Linked DNA regions of Lichenicola cladoniae. The protein of the gene in region 1 interacts with the protein of each later gene in a pairwise test. Links are inferred from orthologs where the notes say so. Each region holds a gene or a part of one and is shown on either strand. Other genes may lie near its edges.

Region 1 (5,672 bases):
AACGACGGGCTGCGCGGCGCCTGGTATTGCGGCTTCGATGTCGCGACGTCGCTGGGGGAAGTGACCTACCACCTGACCCGCGAGCTCGACGCCATCGGCCGCTACGACAACGTCACCGACTATGCCGAGATGATCGCCGACTTCATCGGCCCTTTCCACGACCTCACCGAGCCGTCGCTCGGCACGCAGCCTTATCTCGGTCCAGATGTGGCGCTGGCCTATCCGTCCGGACAGGTGCTGGCGCGACAGCTGCGGCAGCAGGGCAGCAACGGATTGATCTACCCGTCGGTGCGATATGCAGGCGGCACCTGCCTCGCCGCCTTCCGTCCCAGCCTGGTGCAGAACCTCCGCCAGGGCAGCCTGTGGCGCCTTACCTGGGCCGGCAGCCGCACGCCGGAGGTGAGCCGGCCGGCCGGGACGCCACCGCTTTCGACCTGTTGAGGTGCGCGGGAGGCTGGTCCGGCGGCCGGTGTCAGCCCGCCAGCAACACCTGCAGCCGTGCCGCCAGGGTTTCGCGATCACCCTCGATCCGCAGCAGTTTTTCCCGTGACGTGCCGCCGCTGTGCAGGCTGACCCTGCTGGCGGCGACCCCGAAGGCCTCCGCGACGGCGTCGCAGACCGCTCTCGTCGCGCGGCCATCCTCCGCCGGTGCCGTTACCGCGACCCGCAGGCGTATCCGGCCGTTCGCATCCGCCGTGCCGCCGGCAACCGCCGGCCGCCTGGCGCGGGGCTGAGCGCGCACCGCCACCAGCAGTATTCCGGCATCCGGATCGATCGTCACCTGCCCGGATCTCCTTGCCTTGGGCGATCCCGATCGCCACCTTCAGCCCATGTCAGTGACGCTCCAGAAGAAGCCTTCCCGCAAGCCCGAGCGGCCGGCTCGTCCGGCGATCGATCCGGCCAACCAGTTCGAGCCGGACCGGCAGGCGGCCAAGCCGAAGCTGCGCCAGCTGAAGGTGGTTTCTCCCTATGAGCCGGCCGGCGACCAGCCGACGGCGATCCGCGAGCTGGTGGCTGGCGTGCAGTCGGGCGAGCGCGACCAGGTGCTGCTTGGCGTCACCGGGTCCGGCAAGACCTTTACCATGGCCAAGGTGATCGAGGCGGTGCAGAAGCCGACCCTGATCCTGGCGCCGAACAAGACGCTGGCGGCCCAGCTCTATGGCGAGATGAAGCAGTTCTTTCCGGAGAACGCGGTCGAGTATTTCGTCAGCTACTACGACTACTACCAGCCCGAAGCCTACGTGCCGCGCTCCGATACCTATATCGAGAAGGACAGCGCGATCAACGAGCAGATCGACCGGATGCGCCACGCGGCGACCCAGGCGCTGCTCGAGCGCAACGACGTCATCATCGTGGCCTCGGTGTCCTGCATCTACGGTATCGGTTCGGTCGAGACCTACTCCCGCATGGTGGTCAAGATGCAGGTCGGCGGCGCGATCGCGCGCGACACGCTGGTCAAGGCGCTGGTCGAGCAGCAATACCGGCGCAACGACGCCTCGTTCCAGCGCGGCACCTTCCGCGTGCGCGGCGAGACCGTCGATGTGTTCCCGGTGCAGAACGAAGACCGCGCCTGGCGGATCATGCTGTTCGGGGACGAGATCGAAAGCATCATCGAGTTCGACCCGCTGACGGGCGAAAAGACCGCCGACCTCGAGGAGGTGCACGTCTACGCCAACAGCCATTACGTCACGCCGCGTCCGACGCTGAACCAGGCCACCATCCTGATCAAGCAGGAGCTGCGCGAACGGCTGATCGAGTTCACCGCGAACGGCAAGCTGCTCGAGGCCGAGCGGCTGCAGCAGCGCTGCACCTTCGATCTCGAAATGATCGAGACCACGGGCGCCTGCAAAGGAATCGAGAACTACTCGCGCTATCTGTCCGGCCGCAAGCCCGGCGATCCGCCGCCGACCCTGTTCGAATACCTCCCCGAGGACGCCTTGCTGATCGTGGACGAAAGCCATGTGACCGTGCCGCAGATCGGCGGCATGGAGCGCGGAGACTTTGCACGCAAATCGATCCTGTCCGAGTTCGGGTTCCGGCTTCCCTCGTGCCTGGATAACCGTCCGTTGCGCTTCGACGAGTGGGAGCGCTTCCGGCCGCAGACCATCCATGTGAGCGCCACGCCCGGCCCGTGGGAGATGGATCGCGTCGAAGGCGTGTTCGCCGAACAGGTGATCCGGCCGACCGGGCTGATCGATCCGGTCACCGAGATCCGCCCGGTCGAGCACCAGGTCGACGATCTCCTGGCCGAATGCCGGATCGTGATCGGCCGCGGCGGCCGTATCCTGGTCACCACGCTGACCAAGCGCATGGCCGAGGACCTCACCGAATACATGACCGAGGCGGGCATCAAGGTCCGCTACCTGCACTCGGACGTCGACACGCTCGAGCGCATCGAGATCATTCGCGACCTGCGTCTCGGCGCATTCGACGTGCTGATCGGCATCAACCTGCTGCGCGAGGGCCTGGATATTCCCGAGTGCCAGCTCGTGGCGATCCTGGATGCCGACAAGGAAGGGTTTCTCCGCTCGCGCACCTCGCTGATCCAGACCATCGGCCGCGCCGCCCGCAACATCGACGGGCGCGTGCTGCTGTACGCCGACCGCATGACCGACAGCCTGAAATACGCGATCGAGGAAACCGATCGCCGGCGCACCCGGCAATCCGACTGGAACACCGCGCACGGCATCACGCCGCATTCGGTACGCACGCATATCGGCGACGCGATCAAGTCGGTATTCGAGCAGGACTACGTGACGGTGTCGCCGATCAAGGATGGCGGCATCACCGACATGGTCGGCAAGGACCTGAAGGCGGCGATCGTGGATATCGAGAAGCGCATGCGCGCCGCCGCCGCCGATTTGGAATTCGAGACCGCGGCCCGCCTGCGCGACGAGCTCAAGCGGCTGGAGGCGCTCGATCTCGGACTCGAGCCGCCACCGCCGTCGCCGGCTTCACGCGGCGGCAAGGTCGCCAAGTCTCGGACGCCCGAGCCGCTCGGTCCGGGCGGTGGCGGGTATGATCCGTCGCAGCGACGGGGCAAGCGGCGGGGTTGAAGACCAAGGGCGCTGCCCCTGGACCCCGCCAAAGGCTTGCCTTTGGAAGCCGCTTGTTAGAAGCGCTGGGTGATGCCGCCCAGGATGGTCCGGCGTAGGCCGTATTGCGGGGCTCCGACGCCGATGCCGCTGCCGTCGCGAATGAGGTAGCGGCGATCGAGCAGGTTCAGGATATCGAGCCGTATCTCGGTGCCGCGCAACACCAGCCGCTTGAAGGTCTGCACGAACGAGGTGTTGATCACGTAATAGCCGGGCAGGGCGCGTCCGTTCGGAACATCGCCGTCGGCACGCAGGCCGGAGCCGACGACGAGATCGACCGATGCCCGCAGCGGATGATTCGAGCCGTGCAGGAACGAATAGGCCGCACCGGCCGATCCGGTCCAGCGCTGGTCATGGTCGAGATGCACCCAGCGGTTCTTGATGTAGGAAACATCGGCCTCGCTGAAGTTGAACTGCGACGAGGTGAGATCCTTGCCGATCGCCCGCGACCAGGCGACGCTGCCATACAGCGAGAGCGGCCCCTTGTCGTACGATGCGGTCGCCTCGTATCCGTGCACTTCCCCACGTGCGTAGTTGAAGGCGGACAGGATGATCGGCGCGCCGAACTGGCCCTCGTCGATCAGGTTGCTCGCCTGCTTGTAGTAGGCATCCACGCCGACATGCAGCCCCGGCAGCACGATCTGGTCGATGCCGGCATCGTAGTAGTTGTCGCGCTCCGCCTGCACCTTGTCGTTCAGGGTCTGCGCCGGTGCCGCACTGGTGCCGGCGAACGCGCCCAGATTGTTGCTGGTCAGCTGCTCGAACGGCGGCGGCGTGAAATAGCGCGCGTAACCCACATGCAGCGTCGTCGTATCGGTCGGGCGCCAGACGACGTTCACGCGCGGACCGAACGCGTGGTCGGCGATGTATTCGCTGACGCCGTCGAAGCGCAGTCCGGTGTTGATCGTCACGCGCGGCAGGATCCGCCACTCGTCCTGAACATACAGGCCATAGACCATTCCCGTCTTGCCCTGGCCGCTCTGCAGCGAGATCGGCTGGTCGCCAAACATCGGATTGCCGGACCCGTCCTCGCCGACTTGTGGCGACACCACGGAATTCGTGCTGGACACGTTGCGCTCGACGAACAGCTGGAACCCGGCGCGCAACGTATGCTGGTTGTTGATGCGCCAGCTCGCATCGGTCTGGGTTCCCGTCGACATCACCGATCGCGCGGCGGTCAGCGCGATGCCGTCGTACAGCAGGTCACCGACCGGATCGGGCGTGTAGTACAGGCTGCTGTAGCGGGTGAAGACCGAGCTCTGCAGGTCGAGCGCGCCGATCTGCTTCTGCAGGGACAGGATCGCGAAATCGGTGATCTCGCGCTGGTGCTCGGTCAGGTCCCGGCTGGCATAGTCGGTGGTTCCATTCACCGATAATCCGAGCCCGGGGACCTGCGCCGGATTGTTGGGAATCTGGTATTGCGCATTGGATACGCCGGCAATCAGGCTGACACGGGTGTTCGCGTCGGCGGTGAAACTCAGCTTGCCGATGCCGTGATACTGGTTGCTCAGATCGTGGATGGCATTGAATGCACCGGTCGAGTTCTCGATGCCGATGCGGTTGTGCAGGACGTCCGCAGTCACGAACCAGTCCCAGCGCCCCGACGATCCGCCATAGGCGGCCGATGGCTGGAAATAGTCGCGGGCGCCGCCATAGACCGAGATCTCACCGCCGGGATCGGTGATCCCGCTCTTGGTGTCGATGTTGATGACCGCCGCCTGCAGGAAGCCGTACTGGGCGGGGAGCGCGCCGGTGGTCAGCGACAGGTCGTGCGCGAACCGCGTCTGCAGGCTCTGCCCGAACACCGCCAGACCCTCCGGAAGCTGCACCCCGTCGAGGCGGAACTGCACCTCGTTATGGTCGCCGCGCACATGGATCTGCCCGTAGCTGTCCTGCGCCACGCCGGGCGCCTGGAGCAGTACCTGGTTGAGCGGGGTATTGTCGCCCTGGGGGATCGTCGCCAGCGCGCCGCGACCGAAGCGATAGACTTCCGCGCCGAGGCTCGGCTGCAGCCCGGACCGGGCACGATCGAGCCGGACAGTGACCGTCTCGACCGGATCGTTGATCCCCGGCGTTGGCGCTTGTGTCTTGAAATCCCGGCTCAGCGGCGGAACATCCGGCTGCGCCAGCGCCTGTTGAACGGCGCCGCCGGCCACGCAGAGGCATGCCAGGATACTGCTGGAAAATAGTCGGCAGTGCATCTGGGCCTCATACGCAATGTTATACTGTTGCGTTTGGTAGCTGGCCGGCTCTGGTCTGTCCAGTCGTGAAACGCTCGGCGTGAACCCGGAACGGTGCGATGCTAGCCATCCTTGCCACTTAGGGTCCTGTCCTATGCCGTTGCTCCGTTTCGACCTGCTCGAAGGCCGTACCGATCTCGAACTCCAGACCCTGCTGGACGCCGCGCACGAGGCCGTGGTGGAAGCCTTCGCGGTTCCGGCCCGCGACCGCTACCAGATCGTCACCGAGCACAAGCCTGGCCGCATGATCCTCCAGGATACCGGTCTCGGTTTCGAGCGCAGTGCGGATGCGATCGTCGTGCAGATGTTCACCAGCCCGCGCACGCCGGAGATGAAG
Region 2 (4,867 bases), 840 kb from region 1 along the record:
CGTCGGCCAGGCGCTCGTTGAACACCACGACACGGTGCCACTCGGTCTGTTCCTTGCGTTCGCCGGATGCCTTGTCGTTCCACGTCTCGCTGGTCGCCAGCGTGAAGGTCACGATCTTGGTGCCGTTCTGTGCGTTCCGGACCTCGGGATCTTTCCCGAGATTCCCAACGAGGATCACCTTGTTGACGCTGCCCGCCATCGCAACTTCCTGTCTTTCCGAGGGCCGGGCCACTTGAGCGGTCCGGCGCGTTCCCACGCTGTCTGATCCGTGGGTCAGAGATCGTCTGTCTACCCGCCGGACTATCCGAGCGGAACAAGAACATAGTATGAACGAGGAGAGCGATTTGGCAAAGAGGAGTGCTCCGATGGCGGTGGCCGACGGTTCCAGCAACGACCGTTCCGGTCATCATCCGTCCCGCAACGCCGCGATCCGGGTACGCGGCGCGCGTGAGCACAACCTCAAGAACATCGACGTCGACATCCCGCGCGACCAGCTGACGGTCATCACCGGCTTGTCCGGCTCGGGCAAGTCATCCCTCGCCTTCGACACCATCTATGCCGAGGGCCAGCGCCGCTACGTCGAGAGCCTGTCGGCCTATGCGCGCCAGTTCCTGGAGCTGATGGGCAAGCCGGATGTCGATTCGATCGAGGGCCTGTCGCCGGCGATCTCGATCGAGCAGAAGACCACCAGCCGCAATCCGCGCTCCACCGTCGGCACCATCACCGAGGTGCACGACTACATGCGCCTGCTCTGGGCGCGTGCCGGTATTCCCTACTCCCCCGCCACAGGCCTGCCGATCGAAGCGCAGACGGTCAGCCAGATGGTCGATCGCGTGATGGCGATGCCGGACGGCACGCGGCTGATGCTGCTGGCGCCGATCATCAAGGATCGCAAGGGCGAGTATCGCAAGGAGCTGGCCGACCTCGCCCGCAAAGGGTTCACCCGCGCCAAGGTCGACGGCACCCTCTACGAAATCGCCGACGTTCCGAACCTGAACCGCAAGCTCAAGCACACGGTCGAGGCCGTGGTCGATCGGGTCGTGGTCAAGGAAGGCATCGAGAGCCGGCTGGCCGACAGCTTCGAGCAGGCGCTCGGACTGGCCGACGGCGTGGTCTATGCCGAGGAAGTCGCCAAGACCGGCAAGGACGATGCGACCGAGCCCGTCCGCACCGTATTCTCGTCCCGCTTCGCCTGCCCGGTCAGCGGCTTCACGCTTGAGGAGATCGAGCCCCGGCTGTTCAGCTTCAACGCACCCCAGGGCGCCTGCCCGGCCTGCGACGGCATCGGCATCGAGAGCTTCTTCGACCCGCATTTGGTGGTGCCGGACGAGACGCTGAGCTTGAATGGCGGCGCCGTCGCACCCTGGAACGGCAGCCAGAGCCCGTATTACATCCAGACGCTGCAGAGCCTGATGCGTCATTTCAAGAGCTCGATGACCGTCACCTGGGAAGGCCTTACCGAGCCGGTGCGCGACGCCGTCCTGCACGGCACCGAGGAGAGCGTCGAGTTCACCTACAAGGACGACAAGCGCTCGTACAAGGTGAACAAGGCGTTCGAGGGCGTCATCAAGAACCTTCAGCGCCGCTACACCGAAACCGACAGCGCCTGGGTCCGCGAGGAAATGTCGCGCTACCAGTCCGAGAAGCCGTGCCATGTCTGCAACGGCGCCCGCCTCCGCCCCGAGGCGCTTTCGGTCAAGATCGCCGGCCACACCATCGCCGATGCGTCCGAGCTGCCGATCCGCCGTGCGCTGGAATGGTTCGCCACCGTCGAGGCGACGCTCACCCCGCAGCGCGCCGAGATCGCCCGCCGCATCCTGCGCGAGATCCTGGACCGGCTGCGCTTCCTCGATGATGTCGGCCTGGACTACCTCACCCTCTCCCGTGGCTCGGCCACCCTGTCCGGTGGCGAGAGCCAGCGGATCCGGCTCGCCAGCCAGATCGGCTCCGGCCTGACCGGCGTGCTCTACGTGCTGGACGAGCCGTCGATCGGGCTGCACCAGCGCGACAACGAGCGTCTGCTCGGCACGCTCGACCGGCTCAAGCGCCTCGGCAACACCCTGATCGTGGTCGAGCACGACGAGGAGGCGATCCGCGCCGCCGACTACCTGATCGACATGGGGCCGGCCGCCGGCGTGCTCGGCGGCAACGTCATCGCCTCGGGCACCCCGGACGAGGTCGCCGCCCACCCGGACAGCCTGACCGGCGCCTACCTGTCAGGCCGCCGCCGGATCGAGGTTCCGACCGAGCGGCGCGTGAGCGACCCGAAGCGCCAGGTGCGGGTGGTCGGCGCCACCGGCAACAACCTCAAGAACGTCACCGCCGCCTTCCCGCTCGGCACCTTCACCTGCATCACCGGCGTATCCGGCGGCGGCAAGTCCACCCTGGTGATCGACACGCTCTACAAGGCGCTGTCCCGCCGGCTGATGGGGTCCGGCCAGGTGCCGGCGCCGCACGACCGCATCGAGGGCATGGACCTGCTCGACAAGATCATCGACATCGACCAGTCGCCGATTGGCCGCACGCCGCGCTCAAACCCGGCCACCTACACCGATCTGTTCGCGCCGATCCGCAACTGGTTCGCCGAGCTGCCCGAGTCCAAGGCGCGCGGCTACACGCCGGGCCGCTTCAGTTTCAACGTCAAGGGTGGCCGCTGCGAGGCCTGCCAGGGCGACGGCGTGCTCAAGATCGAGATGCACTTCCTGCCCGACGTGTTCGTGCGCTGCGACACCTGCAAGGGCGCCCGCTACAACCGCGAGACCCTGGAGGTGAAGTTCCGGGGCCACTCGATCGCCGACGTGCTCGACATGACGGTCGACGAGGCGGTGCCGTACTTCTCCGCTGCCAACCGCATCCGCGATCGGCTCACCATCCTGCAGCAGGTCGGGCTCGGCTACGTGAAGCTCGGCCAGCAGGCGACCACGCTGTCCGGCGGTGAGGCGCAGCGGGTGAAGCTGTCCAAGGAACTCGCCCGCCGCGCCACCGGACGCACGCTGTATATCCTCGATGAGCCGACCACCGGCCTGCACACCGAGGACGTCCGCAAGCTGCTCGAGGTGCTGCATGCCCTGGTCGACCAGGGCAACACGGTGCTGGTGATCGAGCATAACCTCGAGGTCATCAAGACCGCCGACTGGGTACTGGACCTCGGTCCCGAAGGCGGCGACGGCGGTGGTCGCATCGTCGCGGTGGGTACGCCAGAGGATATCGCCGCTGCCAAGGACAGCCATACCGGCCGGTTCCTGGCGCCGATCCTTCCGGCTCCCGAGCCGGCGCGTAAACGTAAAAGAGCCTGAACCTCAAGGACTTATCGGACATGCCGGAACAGAAACAGATTGTCGGCTTCGTCGGCTACGGCGCGATGGCGTCGCGCATGGCACAGCATATTCGCGATGCAGGCTATGAGGTCGTTGCCTACACGCCGTCGGCCAAGAGCGAGACTGCGTCCGACGGAGCCAGATTGCTCGGTTCGCCTCGTGCTCTCGCGGAAGCCTCCGACATCGTCATGATATCGGTGCCGAACGACGCCGCGCTGGATGCCTCCTCGTATGGCGAGCATGGCATACTGGCCGGAATGCGCACCGGCGGGCTGCTGATCAACACCAGCTCGGTGTCTCCCGATGCCTCGCGCCGCCTGGCCAAGGCCGGCATCGATCGCGGCGTCGCCGTACTGGATGCGCCGGTGTCCGGCAGCACGCCGGAGGCCGAAGCCGGCGCCCTGGTGGTGCTGGTCGGCGGCGAGGCAGCCGACGTCGAGCGGGCGCGCCCGATCCTCGACGCGATCGGCAAGATGACCGTCCATGCCGGCGCCGCCGGCCAGGGATCCGTCCTCAAGCTGGTCGTGAACGGCATCATGGGTGCCAGCATGACGGCACTTGCGGAAGCGGTCGGCTATGGCCTCGTCGCCGGTCTCGATCGCGAGATGCTCCTTGGCGCGCTCGATGGTCTCGCGGTGATTTCGCCGCACCACAAGCGCAAGCTGAAGGCCGCCAGCAGCGGCAACATCAGCCCGCAATTCCCGACCGCGCTGATGCACAAGGACATGGGCCTGCTGCTGGCCGATGGCGCCGTCCATTCGGTGCCGCTGCCGACCATTGCCGCGGCCACCCAACTGCTGGCGTTGACCAAGCAGCATCACGCGAAGGACGACTACTCTTCCGTGCTGCCGGTCACCGAGGCGCTGGCGAAAGGCTGAGATACGGATCCGCTCGCGCGCATCGACGGAACCGCGTTCCGGCTGACCGGCACCACCAGCCCGTTCTCCAGCACCAGCTGCCACCCCTGACCACGACGCTGGGCCCGGGTGGCGGCATCGCTCGCCACCCAGAACGAGCGGTGCGGTTGCCAGCCGGTGCTGTCTCCAAGCGATGCGATCGCGTCGCGCAGGCGCATCAGCACCAGAACGGCACCTCCATCGGTATGGACGCGCAGGTAATGGTCTTCCGCCTGCAGTGCCAGCAATCGGTTTCCGGCCAGGTCCGGCGCATGCCGTAACAGGAAGGACGACGTCCCGACCGCTGCCGGTCCGGGTTCAGGTGGCGGTATCGGCGGCGCTGCCAACGAGCCGGATGACGAAACCTATCCGCTCACGACCCCGCGGCGCGCGAACGCGATCACCAGCCCCAGCGGTAGCGACTGCATGTAGAGTTGGAAGAAAGGCGGCCATCGCCCACTGACAGCACCGATCGCCGCCAGCATGCCGAGACTGGCCGGCAACGAGCTGATCACCAGGACCAGCAGCATCCGCCATGCAGACCGGCCGTAAAACAGGTCCCCGTATTTCCGGCGCAAGGCGAGGCCGATTAGCACGACACTGACTTCCCTTGAGAGGGTGCACAACAGGAACTGCAACGCACGCCGCCCGACC

Evidence for each region.
Region 2: the proteins of uvrB (region 1) and uvrA interact in binary tests that used the Escherichia coli proteins (3 or more experiments, as listed by UniProt). The link is inferred for Lichenicola cladoniae from one-to-one orthologs.

What each region holds. Positions count from the first base shown.
Region 1 is NZ_CP053708.1:1,369,152-1,374,823, forward strand. What follows is about bases 514-3,443. They hold uvrB (excinuclease ABC subunit UvrB), read left to right. Parts: upstream 514-830; coding sequence 831-3,056; downstream 3,057-3,443. Other genes in these bases: HN018_RS06285 (DUF167 domain-containing protein), read right to left, coding at 514-781; HN018_RS06295 (TonB-dependent receptor), read right to left, coding at 3,113-3,443. Also shown: HN018_RS06280 (RES family NAD+ phosphorylase), read left to right, coding at 1-441; more of HN018_RS06285, read right to left, coding at 473-513; more of HN018_RS06295, read right to left, coding at 3,444-5,296; HN018_RS06300 (tautomerase family protein), read left to right, coding at 5,430-5,672. UniProt on the Escherichia coli protein: The UvrABC repair system catalyzes the recognition and processing of DNA lesions. A damage recognition complex composed of 2 UvrA and 2 UvrB subunits scans DNA for abnormalities.
Region 2 is NZ_CP053708.1:2,206,670-2,211,536, reverse strand. What follows is about bases 1-3,496. They hold uvrA (excinuclease ABC subunit UvrA), read left to right. Parts: upstream 1-365; coding sequence 366-3,296; downstream 3,297-3,496. Other genes in these bases: HN018_RS10240 (NAD(P)-dependent oxidoreductase), read left to right, coding at 3,317-3,496; ssb (single-stranded DNA-binding protein), read right to left, coding at 1-199. Also shown: more of HN018_RS10240, read left to right, coding at 3,497-4,195; HN018_RS10235 (LytTR family DNA-binding domain-containing protein), read right to left, coding at 4,150-4,560; HN018_RS10230 (hypothetical protein), read right to left, coding at 4,579-4,867. UniProt on the Escherichia coli protein: The UvrABC repair system catalyzes the recognition and processing of DNA lesions. UvrA is an ATPase and a DNA-binding protein. A damage recognition complex composed of 2 UvrA and 2 UvrB subunits scans DNA for abnormalities.